3 linked regions of the Prochlorococcus marinus str. MIT 1013 genome follow. The main gene of each other region encodes a partner of the protein of the gene in region 3 in a complex. Links are inferred from orthologs where the notes say so. Each region holds a gene or a part of one and is shown on either strand. Other genes may lie near its edges. The genes, in order: accD, accB and accC.

Region 1 (4,883 bases), 1.4 Mb from region 3 along the record:
ATTGATGGCTTTAGAAGAGTTCCCTCTAAAAGTACTCCGTTTACCTGGCAAGCTAAGTAAACTTCTTTAATTACTTCTTCTTGAACTGCTGCTGTCTTTTCAATTGAATGAGAACCATCCATTAAGATTTCAGGTTCAATAATTGGAACCAAGCCAGATTCTTGTACTGATCTAGCGTATCTTGCTAAACCCCAAGCATTTTCTCTAATAGAAAGTTTAGAAGGACAACCATCGTCTGTTATTTGAAGCACTGCTCTCCATTTAGCAAATCTTGCACCTTGCTCGTAATAATCAGCAGCTCTTTCAACAAGACCGTCTAAACCTGAACAAAAAGTTTCTACATCGTGTCCACCAGCTAATGGTCTTAGACCTTTATCAACCTTGATTCCTGGAATTATTCCTAGCTTCTCAAGCTTTTTAACCATTGGCTCACCATCTGGATGGTTCTGGAAAAGAGTTTCTTCAAAAAGAATCGCTCCGCTTATAAAGTTTCCAAGACCTTCTGTGGTGAAAAGCATACCTCTATATGCTTTTCTGTTGTCCTCAGTGTTCTCAACACCTATTGAAGCAAGCCTTTTACCTACTGTTTTAGTTGATTCATCAACAGCAAGAATCCCTTTGCCTGGCTGGGCTATGGCACTTGCTGTTTTCTTTAGTTCTTCTGCGTAGTACGAGAGTGCCATTTATGCAACAAAAATTTCCTTAAGATTATTCCATATCAAAGGCCCTTTTTGTGGCTTATTACACCTAAAAAAAATTTTTTTTTATTTAGTGTATATCTCTAATTGATTTCAAGCTTCATTCCAATCGAGTTTGATTCTTTAATCTTGTCACAAACAATTTGGCTTGCTAATCCCTCAGCCAAGCCTGGAATAACTGGTGTACCGTCTTTTATGCTTTGAACCCACCAGTTTTGTATTCTTGCTACTGGGGCAATTCGTCCATCTGTCCAAATTTTTGAAAAAGAAAGATCTGAATCTGGTTGAATACTTTTAAGAACTTCTTCCTTAGTTGAGAACCACAGCCCAAATCCGTGCACATAATCGTTCTGATTGTCACTGCTAAGAATAAGAGTTCCATTGCTTCCATAAATTTCTAGACTAAAACCCCTGCTTTGTTTTGTTACGGCAGAGAGATTTACTTGGACTGGAATCAAATTGTTACTAATGCTTTTAATTTGTAGTTGAGAAATGCTTACATCTTCACTTGTCACTTTTTTAGTGGTTTTTGATTGGGTACAATATCTTTGTTTGATTGAAGTCGAATTTATTGCGCTTAATGAATGAGTTGGGCCAATGAGCCAATGAATCATGTCAAAAGCATGGGTACCTAACGCGCCCAATACCCCTCCACCAGAATCTTCGTCTGAATACCAATTCCATGGTCTATCTGGATTAGCTCTGCTGCTCATTAGCCAATCTAGTTTCACAAAATAAGGTTCATCTAGTTTCTTCTCGTTAATTATTCGCTTTGCTTGCATGAACAGAGGAACCGCTCGATATTCGTAATCGACAGCTATTTTTAAATTTCTTTTTAGGGCATTTCTTTGCAGTTCTTTTACTTCTTCAGAGTTTAAGCAAGTTGGCTTTTCTAGTAAAAGATGTTTTCCTCCTTTAATTGCCTCTAGTGCAAGCTCGTATCTGGGTGCTGGCGGAGTAGCTATGATTATTCCATCTACTTTGGAATCATTTACTAAATCCTCCCAGGTCTCGTAGGCACGAAGATTGTGCTTATTGCAGACTTCTTTAAGCCTTTCTGGCCGAGGATGCCACAATCCCACAAGCTCAATATTCTTATTAGATAATGATGCAGGGATATGAACACTTTCACCGAAACCTAGTCCTGCAATTGCTATGCGGATCGGATGATCTGTATTGATCATTCTTTTAAATAATTGATGAGCTTAAACATTTTCGCAGCTATCTGAAATTACATCATCTAATAGTTTATCCCCATTAGGCTCTTCCCATTTCGCGGATAAATTCTTTTTACCATTAACTGAAATATCCTTGAATTTATTAGTCATGCAATTGATTTTCATTATATAAATATTCTCTTCAATTTTCCTTGATTCATTAGTATCGATTTTCAAGTATTTTGTGGTTACTTCTATTATTCCTTTCCCTTTAATATCTATACTATCTATATCTAAATATTGAATTCCGGCTTGAGTTTTACTAACTTCAACCCAATTAATATTGGCTGCATATAATAAATTTGTCCTATTGAATAAAATTATTAATAAAAGGACTAAGATGTTTAATAGATAATCAAGTTTATTTTTTATCTTTGGATTTGTTTTATGCATTAGTTTTTAACTTTAGTTCTTGTGTCTTATGTAATCGAAGTATCTTTGCCAAAGTTTCTTTAAGTTCTGTTCTAGGGACAATGGTATCTACGAAACCATGGTCTTGAAGATATTCTGCTGTTTGGAAATTATCAGGGAGTTTTTCTCTCAATGTTTGTTCAATGACTCTTCTCCCTGCAAATCCAATAAGTGCTTTGGGCTCTGCAAGTATTAAATCTCCAAGCATGGCAAAACTAGCAGTAACTCCTCCAGTGGTGGGATGTGTAAGTAAAGGCATATAGAGCAACTGTGCGTCTCTATGTCGTTCAAGCGCCCCTGAAATTTTTGCCATTTGCATCAGGCTTAACATCCCTTCTTGCATTCGAGCACCACCCGATGCGCAAACAATTAACAATGGCAATTTTTCTTTGGTTGAGTGTTCGATAAGCCTTGTGATCTTCTCTCCTACCACAGATCCCATTGAGCCACCCATGAATCTGAAATCCATTACGGCTAATGCCATAGGAATAGAATTAACTTTGCATGTACCTGTTATTACACCATCTTTAAGACCAGTGCTAGCTTGACTTTCTCTGAGCCTATCTGCGTAAGCTCGTCGATCTTTAAAACCTAGTGGGTCAACTGGAGTTAAATGATTATTTATTGATTTGAATGTATTTGGATCAGTAATTAGTCTTATTCTCTCTTTACTATCTATTCGATTGTGATGCCCACAATTATTACAAACACTGCAATTATCTATTAAATCTTTTCTATAAACTACTTGTCCACATTCTGGACATTTTTCCCATAGTCCATCACTTTCTTCAGATTCCTGAGTGACTTTGCCAACAAATTGGCCTTTCCTTCTATCAGCAAACCAGTCGAATAATGACACTTCTATTTTGTGATTGAATTTAATTTAATACCTTGTGACCCGTAAAAGGGATTAGAAAGTTTAAATCTTATCTATAATCCATGAACAGAATATCCCAATTGATAGAAATGGCGCAAATGGATACTGTTGAAATGGCTTGATTCGTTTAGTAATTTTTCCATGTAAACTATATATAGCTGATAATAAAAATGAAATGCATAATGATAAAAAGCTCAATTCAATACCAATCCATATTGTACTAATAGAAGAGAGTTTTATGTCACCCATACCTAATGAATTTACTCCAAAAATTTTATAACTTACATAACTTATTGAATACATTACTATAAAGATAATAATCATTGAAAAAGAATTATTTATAATTAAATCTTTAACAGCTATTTTTTCATTTGATAAGCCCTTACATATTAAGTAAACAATACCCAATATAGATAATAGTATTAATTTATTTTCAGCTATTATCATTGTATTTATATCTTCAATACAGATAGAAAATAACATGTATAAAAGTATAAAAGTAAAGGATATGATAATCACCATTATTTATTAACTTTATTTATTAAAAATAGATATTATTAGCTTGAATTGATTGACTTTGTTATCCTGCTGCTTTTTTCTCTTCTATCATCTTATGAATAATAGGTGTAAGAATAAGTTCCATTGCAAACCCCATTTTTCCACCGTTGACAACAATACTTGTCGGACTTGACATAAATGAATCGTGTATCATTCCTAATAAATATTGGAAGTCAATTCCCCATTTTTCTCTTGAACCTTTTCTGAAATGAATAATTACAAAGCTTTCGTCAGGTGTTGGAATATTCCTGCAAATAAATGGGTTTGACGTATCAATTGTCGGTACTCTCTGGAAATTAATATCTGTTCGGCTAAATTGAGGACATATGTGATTGATATAATCAGGCATTCTTCTCAAAATTGTATCGACGATTGTTTCGGCTGAATATCCTCGTTCTGCGTTATCTCGATGTATTTTTTGAATCCATTCGAGATTGGTAATTGGTACTACACCAACAAGTAAATCAGCGAATGAAGCCACATCATAATCTTTTCCTACTACTCCACCGTGTAGTCCTTCATAAAACAAAAGGTCGGTTCCTGTTGGAATATCTTCCCAGGGAGTGAATTGACCTGGATCTAATTTTGTTCCTAAACGTGTGTTATGTTCCTCTGCTTCTTCTGGGCTATGTAAATAATATCTTTTTTGACCTCCACCAGTTTTTCCATATTGACTAAACAGGTCTTCTAATTTGTCGAATAAATTTGCCTCTGGCCCAAAATGAGAAAAATTTTCACCTCTTGAAAGTGCCTCAGACATTGCCTTTTTCATCGGCATTCTCTCAAAACGGTGATAACTATCTCCTTCAACAACTGCAGGGATAATCTTTTCACGAGCAAATATATGCTCAAATGCTCTTTTAACGGTGCTTGTTCCTGCTCCGGATGAACCAGTTACAGCTACTACTGGGTGAAGCTTTGACATCGACGCTTATGTATTGACTTTCATTTTTACAGGTCGACTGACCCTCAAAGGGAAACTATTCAAAGAGTTTTTTAATTTGTGAACTAATTATTTTAATTTTTCTGCCAATAGTTCACCCATTTGAGAGCAACCAACCTGTTTAGTTGTCTGATTGCTCATTAAGTCAGAAGTTCTATAACCCTCAGTTAGGATATCGT
Region 2 (5,058 bases), 110 kb from region 3 along the record:
CCTAAACAAGCTGCCTCATTCATTGTTGAAGAAGTAGTGCAAGATCCTATAAAATATGAAGATTGCATTAATTATTTAGGCGATTTATATACAGGTGAATCAAGCTCAATAGAGTTTAGTGATGATAATGAATTAGAAAATGAAGTAAAATCATCTATCGAAAATACAGAAAAAATTCCTAAAGGTAAAAATATAGATCGTTATAATTATTAATTAAATTTAAGTTATAAAAGTAAAAAAAGCTTCGTACTCAATCTTGCTAAATAAAAAAATTCTTATAAATTCTAAAAATGCAATTTTCGATACATTGACTTATTGGTCAATAGAGGCAAAATTCTTTTAGTTAACAAATACTTATGCACAAAAGGGATGCGGTTTTCTTAGAAGATCTCTGCCCTAAGCTAAGAGACAGAAGATGGCGCAAATCATTGCATGAATTCACTAATAAAAGCTGTATATATTGTGGAAAAAAATCAGAATCAATTGATCATGTTTTACCACGAAGTAAAGGTGGATTAAGCATTACTGAAAATTGTGTACCTGCCTGCCTCTCATGTAACGGCAGCAAAACAGATAATGATGCGTTTGAATGGTATAGAAAACAACGTTTTTACGACCCAAGACGTTCTATGGCTATCAAAGCATGGACGGAAGGGGACATACGTTTAGCTCTGAGACTTCTTAAATGGGCTCAACCTAAACAAAACAGAAGTATTGAGAAAACAAAATCCGGATTGAATGAAGATTTTTCTTGGCAAGCAGCTTAAATTTCTACCAAACTTGACAAGCGGCAGAAGAATTATATTTTTCACATATAGACGCTATATGAGAAGGCCTTTCAGGGATTAAAAGAATACAATAAAGAAAGAAAATTGAAGCAAGAAAAGGCTTTATCAAGCTTTTATTATTCTTTCGAACCAATAATCTTTTATCGTTCGTGAATTTGGTATGACCATTAATGGAATTCAGACTAGGCTTTAAATAAGAAGCAATCATTGCTAAAAAATCAACATAATACATTTGTACTAATGATTGAAGATATTGTCAAGCGATTAGATCCTCTGCCACCCAAATCAAAATTAATTATATTTGGAGGTGGATTCAGTGGTCAAAGGATCGCAAGTGTAGGAAGACATCTAGGAGTAAAAGTATTGTGCAGCAGAAGACAAGAAAATAGCGAAGGAGCTGATTTCATATTTAACTCTGATAAAGAATTTTCGAATGAAGTTTTCGAGGGAGCAACTCATGTTTTAAGTTGTATTCCTCCTCTATCCAGTGGAGAAGACCCTGTTCTACTTAAACTCAAGACTCAATTACTAAATTCAAGAAATTTAAAATGGGTTGGCTACTTATCAACTACCGGTGTATATGGAGATACAAAAGGGGAGTGGGTCAATGAAAACTCTTCTCCTAATCCTAAACAAGAAAGAAGCATTCGTAGGTTTTCTTGTGAAAAACAATGGTTAGAGACAAAGCTGCCTATTCAAATACTCAGATTGCCAGGAATTTATGGACCTGGCAGATCTGCATTTGAAAGCCTTTTAAATGGAACAACAAAAATGGTCGACAAGCCAGGGCAAGTGTTTTCAAGGATTCATGTCGACGATATTGCTGGATCTGTTTTATTTTTAATAAATCTTTTTGCTAAAGGTAAAAATCCATGTGTAGTAAATGTAGCCGATAACTTACCAACAAATAATATTGAAGTGATTGCTTTAGCAGCGAAAATAGCTAAAAAATCTCTACCATCAACAGTGCCTTTTGAAATTGCAAAAAAAACAATGAGCCCTATGGCGCTTTCTTTTTGGCAAGAGAATAGAAAAGTTGATAATAAGTTATTGTGTAAAAAACTTGGTTATTCTCTAATTTATCCTGATTTTAAATCTGGTTTAAAAAATTGTTTCTCAAAATTAAAAATAAATTAATAATCCTTATTTTCCATCTTGTTTTTAATCGCTATTTTGTTAAAAAATTGATATAGATTTAATTAATAATTAGAATCAAATGAAATTAATTTAATATCATTTGAAAACTTATTCCAATTAATTACAGACCACTCATTACTTAAGCTAAGCAAATTAAAATCACAAAAAGGATTGCAACATGGCAAAATTTAAAACATCAAAAGATAAAAAAAATACCATTATCATTTCATTAGGTGATCCTGCAGGAATAGGAACTGAAATAACTTTAAAAGCTCTTAGTTCTAAATACTTAAATAAAAATATTCAGCCTTTACTTGTAGGATGCAAAAAGAATATTTATCAAACTTATTCAAAGTTAATTGAGCATGGAATAAGTAATATCGTCAATCCAAAAAGTCTTAATATTATTGATATCCCTTTAGAAAGAAAAATAATTCCAGGAATAGTAGATACTCATAGTGGTAATGCTAGCTTTGAATGGCTTTTTAATGCAGTTAATATACTTTTAGAAGGAAAAGCTAATGCCCTGGTAACAGCACCAATTTCAAAAATTGCATGGCACAAAGCTGGTCATAAATTTGCAGGGCAAACTGAATTATTAGGTAAATTAACTAATAAAACAACATCTATGCTTTTTACCGCAGTATCACCAAACAATGGATGGAGATTTAATACTTTATTAGCCACAACACATATACCTCTTAATAAAATAAAAAATAATTTAACAAAAGAGTTAATTAGATACAAGTTAGATAGCTTATTAAATTTCTGTCTTCAGTTCAAGGAGAATCCATTAATACATATAGCGGGCTTAAATCCACATGCAGGAGAAGAAGGAAAAATTGGAATAGAAGAACAAAACATAATTATTCCTATTTTAAATGAATGGAAACTAGATCATCCAAGAATCAAAATCAGTGGTCCTATACCTCCAGATACCTGCTGGATTTCATCAGCAGATGCATGGAATGGCAAATCAATTAAAAATAATGCTCCTGATGGAATTCTTGCTTTGTATCACGATCAAGGTCTAATACCCGTCAAGTTAATTGCCTTTGATGAAGCTATTAATACAACACTAGGACTACCTTTTGTAAGGACATCACCTGATCATGGCACTGCTCTTGATATTGCAGGTAAGTTCAAAGCTAGAGAAACAAGCATGATTGCTGCAATAAATAATGCTTGGCTTCTTTCTCAATAAGAAAAAACTTTATAAAGGTTTTAATCGCATTAAAACCTGTCCAAACTCAACTGGTGTTCCATTTTCAACAAGAATTTCAATTACTTCTCCACTAACCTCTGACTCGAGCTCATTCATTAATTTCATTGCCTCAAGAATACAAACAGCTTGGCCAACACTAATTTTCGACCCAATGTCTACGAAAGGTGGCTCTTCTGGGCCTGGTGCACGATAAAAGGTGCCAACCATAGGAGCAGTTACTTCGACCAAATCAGAGCGTGATCCAGGGACCGAAGGCGGAGGCGTGCTTTGTACTGAGGAAGCCTCGATTTTGCGTTGAGGCATTGGTGTATCAATCTCTTCTGATGTAATTCTCTTTTGAGAGGAGATTGAATCAAAAGAACCGCCAAGATTGCGTTTAACCTCCAAAAAAAAGTCTTCTCCCTCAAGTCGAAACTCTTGAATATCGCTCTCAGCTAAAGTTGCCAACAAGCGATGAAGCTCTTCGTGATCAAGATTCATAGTCATTGTGTTTCTCGGCCTAGATAAGTGTCATTTCGAGTATCTACTCGAATTTTCTCACCAATTGAAATAAATAATGGGACCATTACTTGAGCTCCTGTTTCCAAGATTGCAGGCTTTGTACCTCCCGAAGCAGTATCACCTTTAACACCAGGGTCAGTTTCTTTTATTTCTAAAACAACTGAATTGGGTAATTCAACTTCAAGAGGTTTTTCATTCCAAGACACTACATTAACCTCCATACCTTCCTTTAGATATTTCCTGCTTTCACCAATTTGTTTAGCTGTTAAGCTTGTTTCTTCATAAGAAGTCATATCCATAAATACAAAATCATCTCCGTCCATGTATGTATGTTGCAACTTTGATTTCTCCAGAAGAGCTTGTGGAACCATTTCCCCTGCTCTAAAGGTCTTATCTACAACACTACCGCTCACAACAGCTTTTAATTTAGTCCTGACGAATGCAGAACCCTTACCAGGCTTGACATGTAGAAATTCAATAACACGCCAAACCGCACCGTCTAACTCGATCGTAGTGCCAGTGCGAAAGTCGTTAGTTGAAATCATTCACACAAAAGATACCAATCGATCATAAGTCTGTGCGAAAGTCATGCAAAACATAGAATTAACATGGCAAAAAAGATTTGCATTCTTGCCCTGATAACAATCCTATTTTCTTTGAGCTCTCCATGGATTGAACCTGCTGTTGCAAGCCTTCCTAAGGGTAATCGGCTAAAGGATCCATATGCAATCTTAAGAAATTCTTTACCGATTGACCAAAAGGAATTACGTGAATTACAAAACAAACTGGAAGATACCAGCGATGATCTTCGAGGAAGCAGATGGTCAGCAATCAGCAAAGCCACCTCAAGAAGTCAATTCTTAGTTAGTAACAGAAAAAATCAAATTCTTGACTCCATACCAGATGAAAATAAGAACCAAGCATCTAATCTGCTATCCAATCTGAAAGAAGAACTTGATGAATTAGGGCAAATAGCGAACGAAAAGAATAAAGTCTCATTTCTTGACGTCAGACGTAAAAGTTTAAAAACAATTGATGATTTAGAATCTCTTTTAATAACTAATAACTTTCCATATAAAATACCAATTGAATATGACAATTTACCACGGCTTTTAGGCAGAGCAAATGTAGAGATAAAAACATCAAAAGGAGATATGAGTGCAATTATTGATGGTTATAATGCTCCTTTAACGGCTGGTGCATTTATAGATCTTTCATTAAAGGGTTTTTACGATGGGTTGCCAATTAATAGAGCTGAAGAATTTTTTATTCTTCAAACTGGTGATCCAAAAGGAGAAGAGATTGGATATGTAAACCCTGATAATAATGAGTTAAGAAAAGTTCCACTAGAAATAAGAACACCTAATCTTCAAGATACACTTTATGGACAAACTTTTGAAGACGTTG
Region 3 (4,955 bases):
ACAATCATCCTTTTTGCAGATATATTTGGCCAAGCCATATATCCTCTTTTTTTGAGTTTTATAAAGCTAATTAATAATCCTAAGCACCATTTTAAAATTGGTAATCTAGCTATTAAACCTACAAATCCATCCCATGCTTCCATAACTAAAATGTGTTGTGTAGGAACAACAACTATCATTGGAATATTTAATGATCCCAGCTCAGATGTATTTGCCCCTATTGTTGTTAGTGCAATATCACACTGGCTTAAATCACTATATGCTGGATGCTTCTCTTGTATTAAAATGACTGTAGAATTTTTGGTTATCAATATTCCTCTTCCTTCTTTTTTATTCGCTTTAGTAATTGACTTGATTCCAGATTTATATTGTTTTGAAATTGGATTTTTGCTGCTACCAAAGTATTTCAGTTCATTTATATTTGTGGTTGGAGCAAGTGGCATTAGAAACTTACAATCTGGCATTGATTTTGATATTTTATCTGCTACATCAAGAAAGAAAGGTATTCCAATTTTTAGTTTCGCACTTTTTGAACCTGGCAGGAGAGCAATCCACTTTCCAGAGGGGAGTGGATCATCAATTTTTGCAGTTTCAGTTAAGTCAGCTGTTAGGTCTCCTATGACTGAACAACGAGGTTGAATTCGTTTTGGTAATTTATCAACAATCCTTTTGGACATTGCAACAATTCTATTATTCCAAAAAGGCCATCTGGCAATCCACTCTGCATATGTCATATGTAAATATCCCAATCTTGCTGAAAGTAGAACACTCCAAAATTGATCTCCTCCTAAAAAAATTACTAAGCCGTTGGATGGCCATGATCCAAACTTTTTAGGGTTTAAAAGAAGCTCCAAGAAATTTTTTGCTTTTATTATTTTTTCAAATTGCAACCATTTTTTGGCAGCAATAATTTCAAGACCAGTTGCATTTGGGCATGGAACAAGTACCAAATTTAAAGATATTGAAGAATTATTTACTCTAGGTTTTAGCTCTATATGTTTATGAAGTTCTTTAGCAAGTGGCTTCACCCAAGTCGCTAGTTCGCCTGGTCCATTTGAGACAAAAATAATTGCTAAAGAATTATGACTCATTTATTGATGAGTATCAGTTTTAAGAATGCGGATGGCGAGACTTGAACTCGCAAGGCCGAAGCCACATGTTCCTTAGACATGCGCGTATACCAATTCCGCCACATCCGCAATTTACTCAGTTAAGCACTAAGTAACCCTGATCATAATGCTTAACCTATTAAGGTTCTACTTAATGGGTTTCAATCTTGGGCACCAATACTGATACGATCCAGATGAGGACTTAATAATTTTGAATGCCCATAGGCAAACTGCTGATAGCTAATCGTGGCGAAATAGCTTTAAGAATTCTCCGAAGCTGTCGTGAGATGGGGATAGCTACGGTAGCTGTTTACAGTACTGTTGATAAAAATGCGTTACATGTTCAATTAGCTGATGAAGCTGTATGCGTTGGAGATTCGCCTAGCAGTAAAAGTTATCTAAATGTTCCAAACATACTTGCTGCCGCAACTTCAAGAGGAGTAGATGCTATTCACCCTGGTTATGGCTTTTTAGCTGAGAATGATCGATTTGCAGAGATTTGCGGTGACCACGGGCTTATTTTTGTAGGCCCATCTCCTCATGCAATACGTTCCATGGGTGACAAGTCGACAGCTAAATCGACTATGCAAAAGGTTGGAGTACCTACCGTCCCTGGAAGTGAGGGTTTGCTCGATACTGTTTCAGATGCATCCAAGCTTGCCGCTGAAATGGGTTATCCAGTAATGATTAAAGCAACTGCAGGAGGCGGTGGAAGAGGCATGCGTTTAGTTAGTCATGCTGATGAATTGGAGAATCTTTTTAAAGCTGCGCAGGGGGAAGCAGAGGCTGCATTTGGCAACCCAGGACTTTATATGGAGAAATTTATTGATCGCCCAAGGCATGTAGAGGTTCAAATTCTTGCTGACCGATTTGGTAACGTCGTTCATCTCGGAGAAAGAGATTGCTCGATTCAAAGACGGCATCAGAAATTGTTAGAGGAATCACCAAGTCCAGCTTTAGATGATCAGCTAAGAATAAGAATGGGAGAAGCTGCAGTTTCAGCAGCAAAAAGCATCAATTACGAAGGCGCTGGAACAGTGGAATTCTTGCTTGATCGACACGGAAGTTTTTATTTTATGGAAATGAATACTCGAATACAGGTAGAACATCCTGTTACTGAGTTAGTTACTGGTATGGATCTAATTTCAGAACAATTACTTATAGCTGGAGGAGAAAAATTAAAATTTACTCAAGCAGAGATCAAGCTTGAGGGACATGCAATTGAATGTAGAATTAACGCTGAAGATCCAAGTCACAACTTTCGACCTTCTCCAGGAAAAATCACAGGTTGGTTACCTCCTGGTGGACCGGGTGTAAGGGTAGATAGCCACGTTTACACTGGTTACGATATTCCTCCTTTTTATGATTCTTTAATAGGAAAATTAATTGTTTGGGGAAGGGATAGAGAAGCTGCACTAAAAAGGATGGAAAGAGCTTTAAATGAATGTGCAGTCACAGGAATTACTACAACTATTGATTTTCATTTGAAATTACTTAAAAGAAAAGAATTTATAAAAGGTGATGTTCATACAAAGTTTGTCGAACAAGAAATGTTGTAAATAGCTATAAATATCAAAATATAATTTGAGTCAATAAACCTTGTTGACCAAGAAACAATTCTCGAAAAAGACTTAAGAGGCCTACCCAAATAATCGGAGTAACATCTACACCACCTATCGGAGCAACAATTTTTCGAGTAGACACTAGAACAGGTTCAGTTGGCAAGAAGATAATTGGCCAAAAACCAGTTCTTAAATCTATTTTTGGGTACCAAGTCAAAATAATTCTTAGAAGGAATGCAAGGGTTAGCGCACCTATTAAAAAACTCATTAAAAAATGTAGGGTTGGGAGACTTTTAACTAACAGAGGCATCACAAAGCTCAAAGCATTATTGAATAGATGGTTTAAATCATCTTTTATTGCGTAAGATTACTCGGTCTTGCATAAGAATTAGCTGAAATGGCTTTTCATTTATTAAATTTGTTCCTTAGTGCTGGAGCTTCTAGTCAAGCTGCTACAAGTTCTGCTGTTGGAATGATAGGAAGTTTTCTTGCAGCTGGAGCTTTGATAGTTGCACCTGCTGCTGCTGCCTTGATTTGGGTTAGTCAAAAAGATGCATTGAGTAGATAGCCCTAGCAATCACCTATTTATGCCATAGACTAATAACAATAAGGTTGTTTTCAACCTGAATATGTTTATTTAAGAGGACAAACTTGGTCAATGCCAGTCTCAATTGGGCCAGCATTGTTGGCATAGTTCTTGCTGTATGCGGAGCTGGCTTATATTTTCTTAGATCTTTTAAGCCAGCATTGGCAAGAGATTACGATGTTTTTTTTGCTGCCATTGGCTTGCTCTGTGGCGGAATACTTTTTTTCCAAGGATGGCGTTTAGATCCTATTCTTCAATTTGGACAGTTTTTGCTTGCTGGGACCACTGTTTTCTTTGCTTATGAAAGTGTTCGTCTGAGAGGTATTGCAACCGATCAAGCACGAAGATCTTCATATTTTGATGATGAACCTGAGTTACCAAGATCCTCCAGAGGAGGTTTGTCTGATGCAGGCTCTGATAGAAATTATGATCGATTTGAGGAATCTCAACCTATTAATAGAAGATTTTCAGGGAGAGAAGATTATCAAGAAGAATATGCAGATGATGAAAATTATGGAAGACGTCCATCGAGGGCGGTAATTCCTGAGCAGGCTGTAAGTAGAAGGCCAAGAAATATTAGTTCTTCAGAAATTAATACTCGAAGAGCTGAAACAGAAAGTAGAATGGGACGATTTGATAATTCAGAATCTTCCTCAGTTAGAGGCTCAAGTTTTGGAGACAGGCGAACTAGCCGACAAGAAACTAGAAGAGGCTCCCGTCCCTCCGCTAGTGGTCAAAATTCAAGTCGTAGAAGAAATGTAGCCCCTAACTCTTCTCAAGAATCATCTTCAAGGCTAAATTCTGATAATCAAACTAGTAACTATAATGCATCCAGGAGGTCTTCTAAAACTAATAATAGTATTGAAGATGCAGCTTTTTCTAGTTCTGAAAAAGGTGTAAGACGAGTAAGTAGAAGACCTGCGCAAAACTCTGATGCGACCCCTACTAAAGAAAGACCATCTTCTAAAAGCTCGTATTCATCATCCAAAAGAAAGTCGTCGAGACCAAGAGATAACAGTTCAAGATTTGATGATTAATCCAAAAATTATTATTTACTAATTATTCCAGCCCATTCCAAAAAAGATATCTTACTAAGTGCTTCTACAAGTAGAACTGCCATTAGACCAATCATTGCAAATCTTCCATTTATTCTCTCGGCATAACCACTCCAACCAAATTCAGGAATATCATTTGTGGTTGCGCTAGGTTGAAGATTTTTTATTTCTGAATCAGTTTTTTCTGGTTCGGTTGACTGATTATCTTGGATTGTTTCAGTATTTGAGTTCATAAAATACACTAGCTTTGATTGAATTGATAACTTTCAGCGGGCAATAATCGCCAACCTTTGTTCTCAGTGATTTCAAGTACAGTTTCATGATAGTTCTTCAAGGTTGGCCTATGACCAACGCTAATACAAGCCATCTCGCGTTGGTTAAGAAGTTCATATAGATGCTTTTCTGTATTTACGTCTAATGCACTTGTTGCTTCATCTAAAACAACATATTTAGGTGAATTTAGCAAAAGTCTTGCGAAAGCTAGCCTTTGTTGCTCTCCCAGAGATAATAGTCTTTGCCAATCTTGTTTGATATTTAGGTTAGGATACCTCTGGATAATTTGAGGTAACTTGACTTCTTCTAAAACGGCTTTTAGATGTTCATCACTGAATCGGTTCTTATCTAAAGGGTAACAAAGCTGTTC

What was found.
Region 1: the proteins of accC (region 3) and accD are in contact, whole or in part, in a solved structure (PDB 8UXZ), measured with the Escherichia coli proteins. The link is inferred for Prochlorococcus marinus str. MIT 1013 from one-to-one orthologs.
Region 2: the proteins of accC (region 3) and accB are in contact, whole or in part, in a solved structure (PDB 8UXZ), measured with the Escherichia coli proteins. The link is inferred for Prochlorococcus marinus str. MIT 1013 from one-to-one orthologs.

The regions. Positions count from the first base shown.
Region 1 is NZ_CP114778.1:196,035-200,917, forward strand. The notes cover bases 1,244-4,027. They hold accD (acetyl-CoA carboxylase, carboxyltransferase subunit beta), read right to left. Parts: upstream 3,186-4,027; coding sequence 2,301-3,185; downstream 1,244-2,300. Other genes in these bases: O5633_RS01010 (Gfo/Idh/MocA family protein), read right to left, coding at 1,244-1,882; O5633_RS01015 (hypothetical protein), read right to left, coding at 1,904-2,308; O5633_RS01025 (prepilin peptidase), read right to left, coding at 3,246-3,725; O5633_RS01030 (phosphoribulokinase), read right to left, coding at 3,784-4,027. Outside these bases: O5633_RS01005 (class I fructose-bisphosphate aldolase), read right to left, coding at 1-683; more of O5633_RS01010, read right to left, coding at 782-1,243; more of O5633_RS01030, read right to left, coding at 4,028-4,686; leuB (3-isopropylmalate dehydrogenase), read right to left, coding at 4,774-4,883.
Region 2 is NZ_CP114778.1:1,463,936-1,468,993, reverse strand. Bases 1,888-4,846 are described here. They hold accB (acetyl-CoA carboxylase biotin carboxyl carrier protein), read right to left. Parts: upstream 3,637-4,846; coding sequence 3,139-3,636; downstream 1,888-3,138. Other genes in these bases: O5633_RS08455 (peptidylprolyl isomerase), read left to right, coding at 4,260-4,846; efp (elongation factor P), read right to left, coding at 3,633-4,196; pdxA (4-hydroxythreonine-4-phosphate dehydrogenase PdxA), read left to right, coding at 2,104-3,129; O5633_RS08475 (SDR family oxidoreductase), read left to right, coding at 1,888-1,925. Outside these bases: O5633_RS08485 (DUF6554 family protein), read left to right, coding at 1-213; O5633_RS08480 (HNH endonuclease), read left to right, coding at 357-767; more of O5633_RS08475, read left to right, coding at 1,029-1,887; more of O5633_RS08455, read left to right, coding at 4,847-5,058. UniProt on the Escherichia coli protein: This protein is a component of the acetyl coenzyme A carboxylase complex; first, biotin carboxylase catalyzes the carboxylation of the carrier protein and then the transcarboxylase transfers the carboxyl group to form malonyl-CoA.
Region 3 is NZ_CP114778.1:1,575,755-1,580,709, forward strand. What follows is about bases 641-3,496. They hold accC (acetyl-CoA carboxylase biotin carboxylase subunit), read left to right. Parts: upstream 641-1,324; coding sequence 1,325-2,668; downstream 2,669-3,496. Other genes in these bases: O5633_RS08970 (glycosyl transferase), read right to left, coding at 641-1,091; O5633_RS08985 (YggT family protein), read right to left, coding at 2,682-2,981; psbX (photosystem II reaction center protein PsbX), read left to right, coding at 3,069-3,239; O5633_RS08995 (Ycf66 family protein), read left to right, coding at 3,323-3,496. In the rest of the region: more of O5633_RS08970, read right to left, coding at 1-640; more of O5633_RS08995, read left to right, coding at 3,497-4,294; O5633_RS09000 (chlorophyll a/b-binding protein), read right to left, coding at 4,306-4,545; O5633_RS09005 (ABC transporter ATP-binding protein/permease), read right to left, coding at 4,554-4,955. UniProt on the Escherichia coli protein: This protein is a component of the acetyl coenzyme A carboxylase complex; first, biotin carboxylase catalyzes the carboxylation of the carrier protein and then the transcarboxylase transfers the carboxyl group to form malonyl-CoA.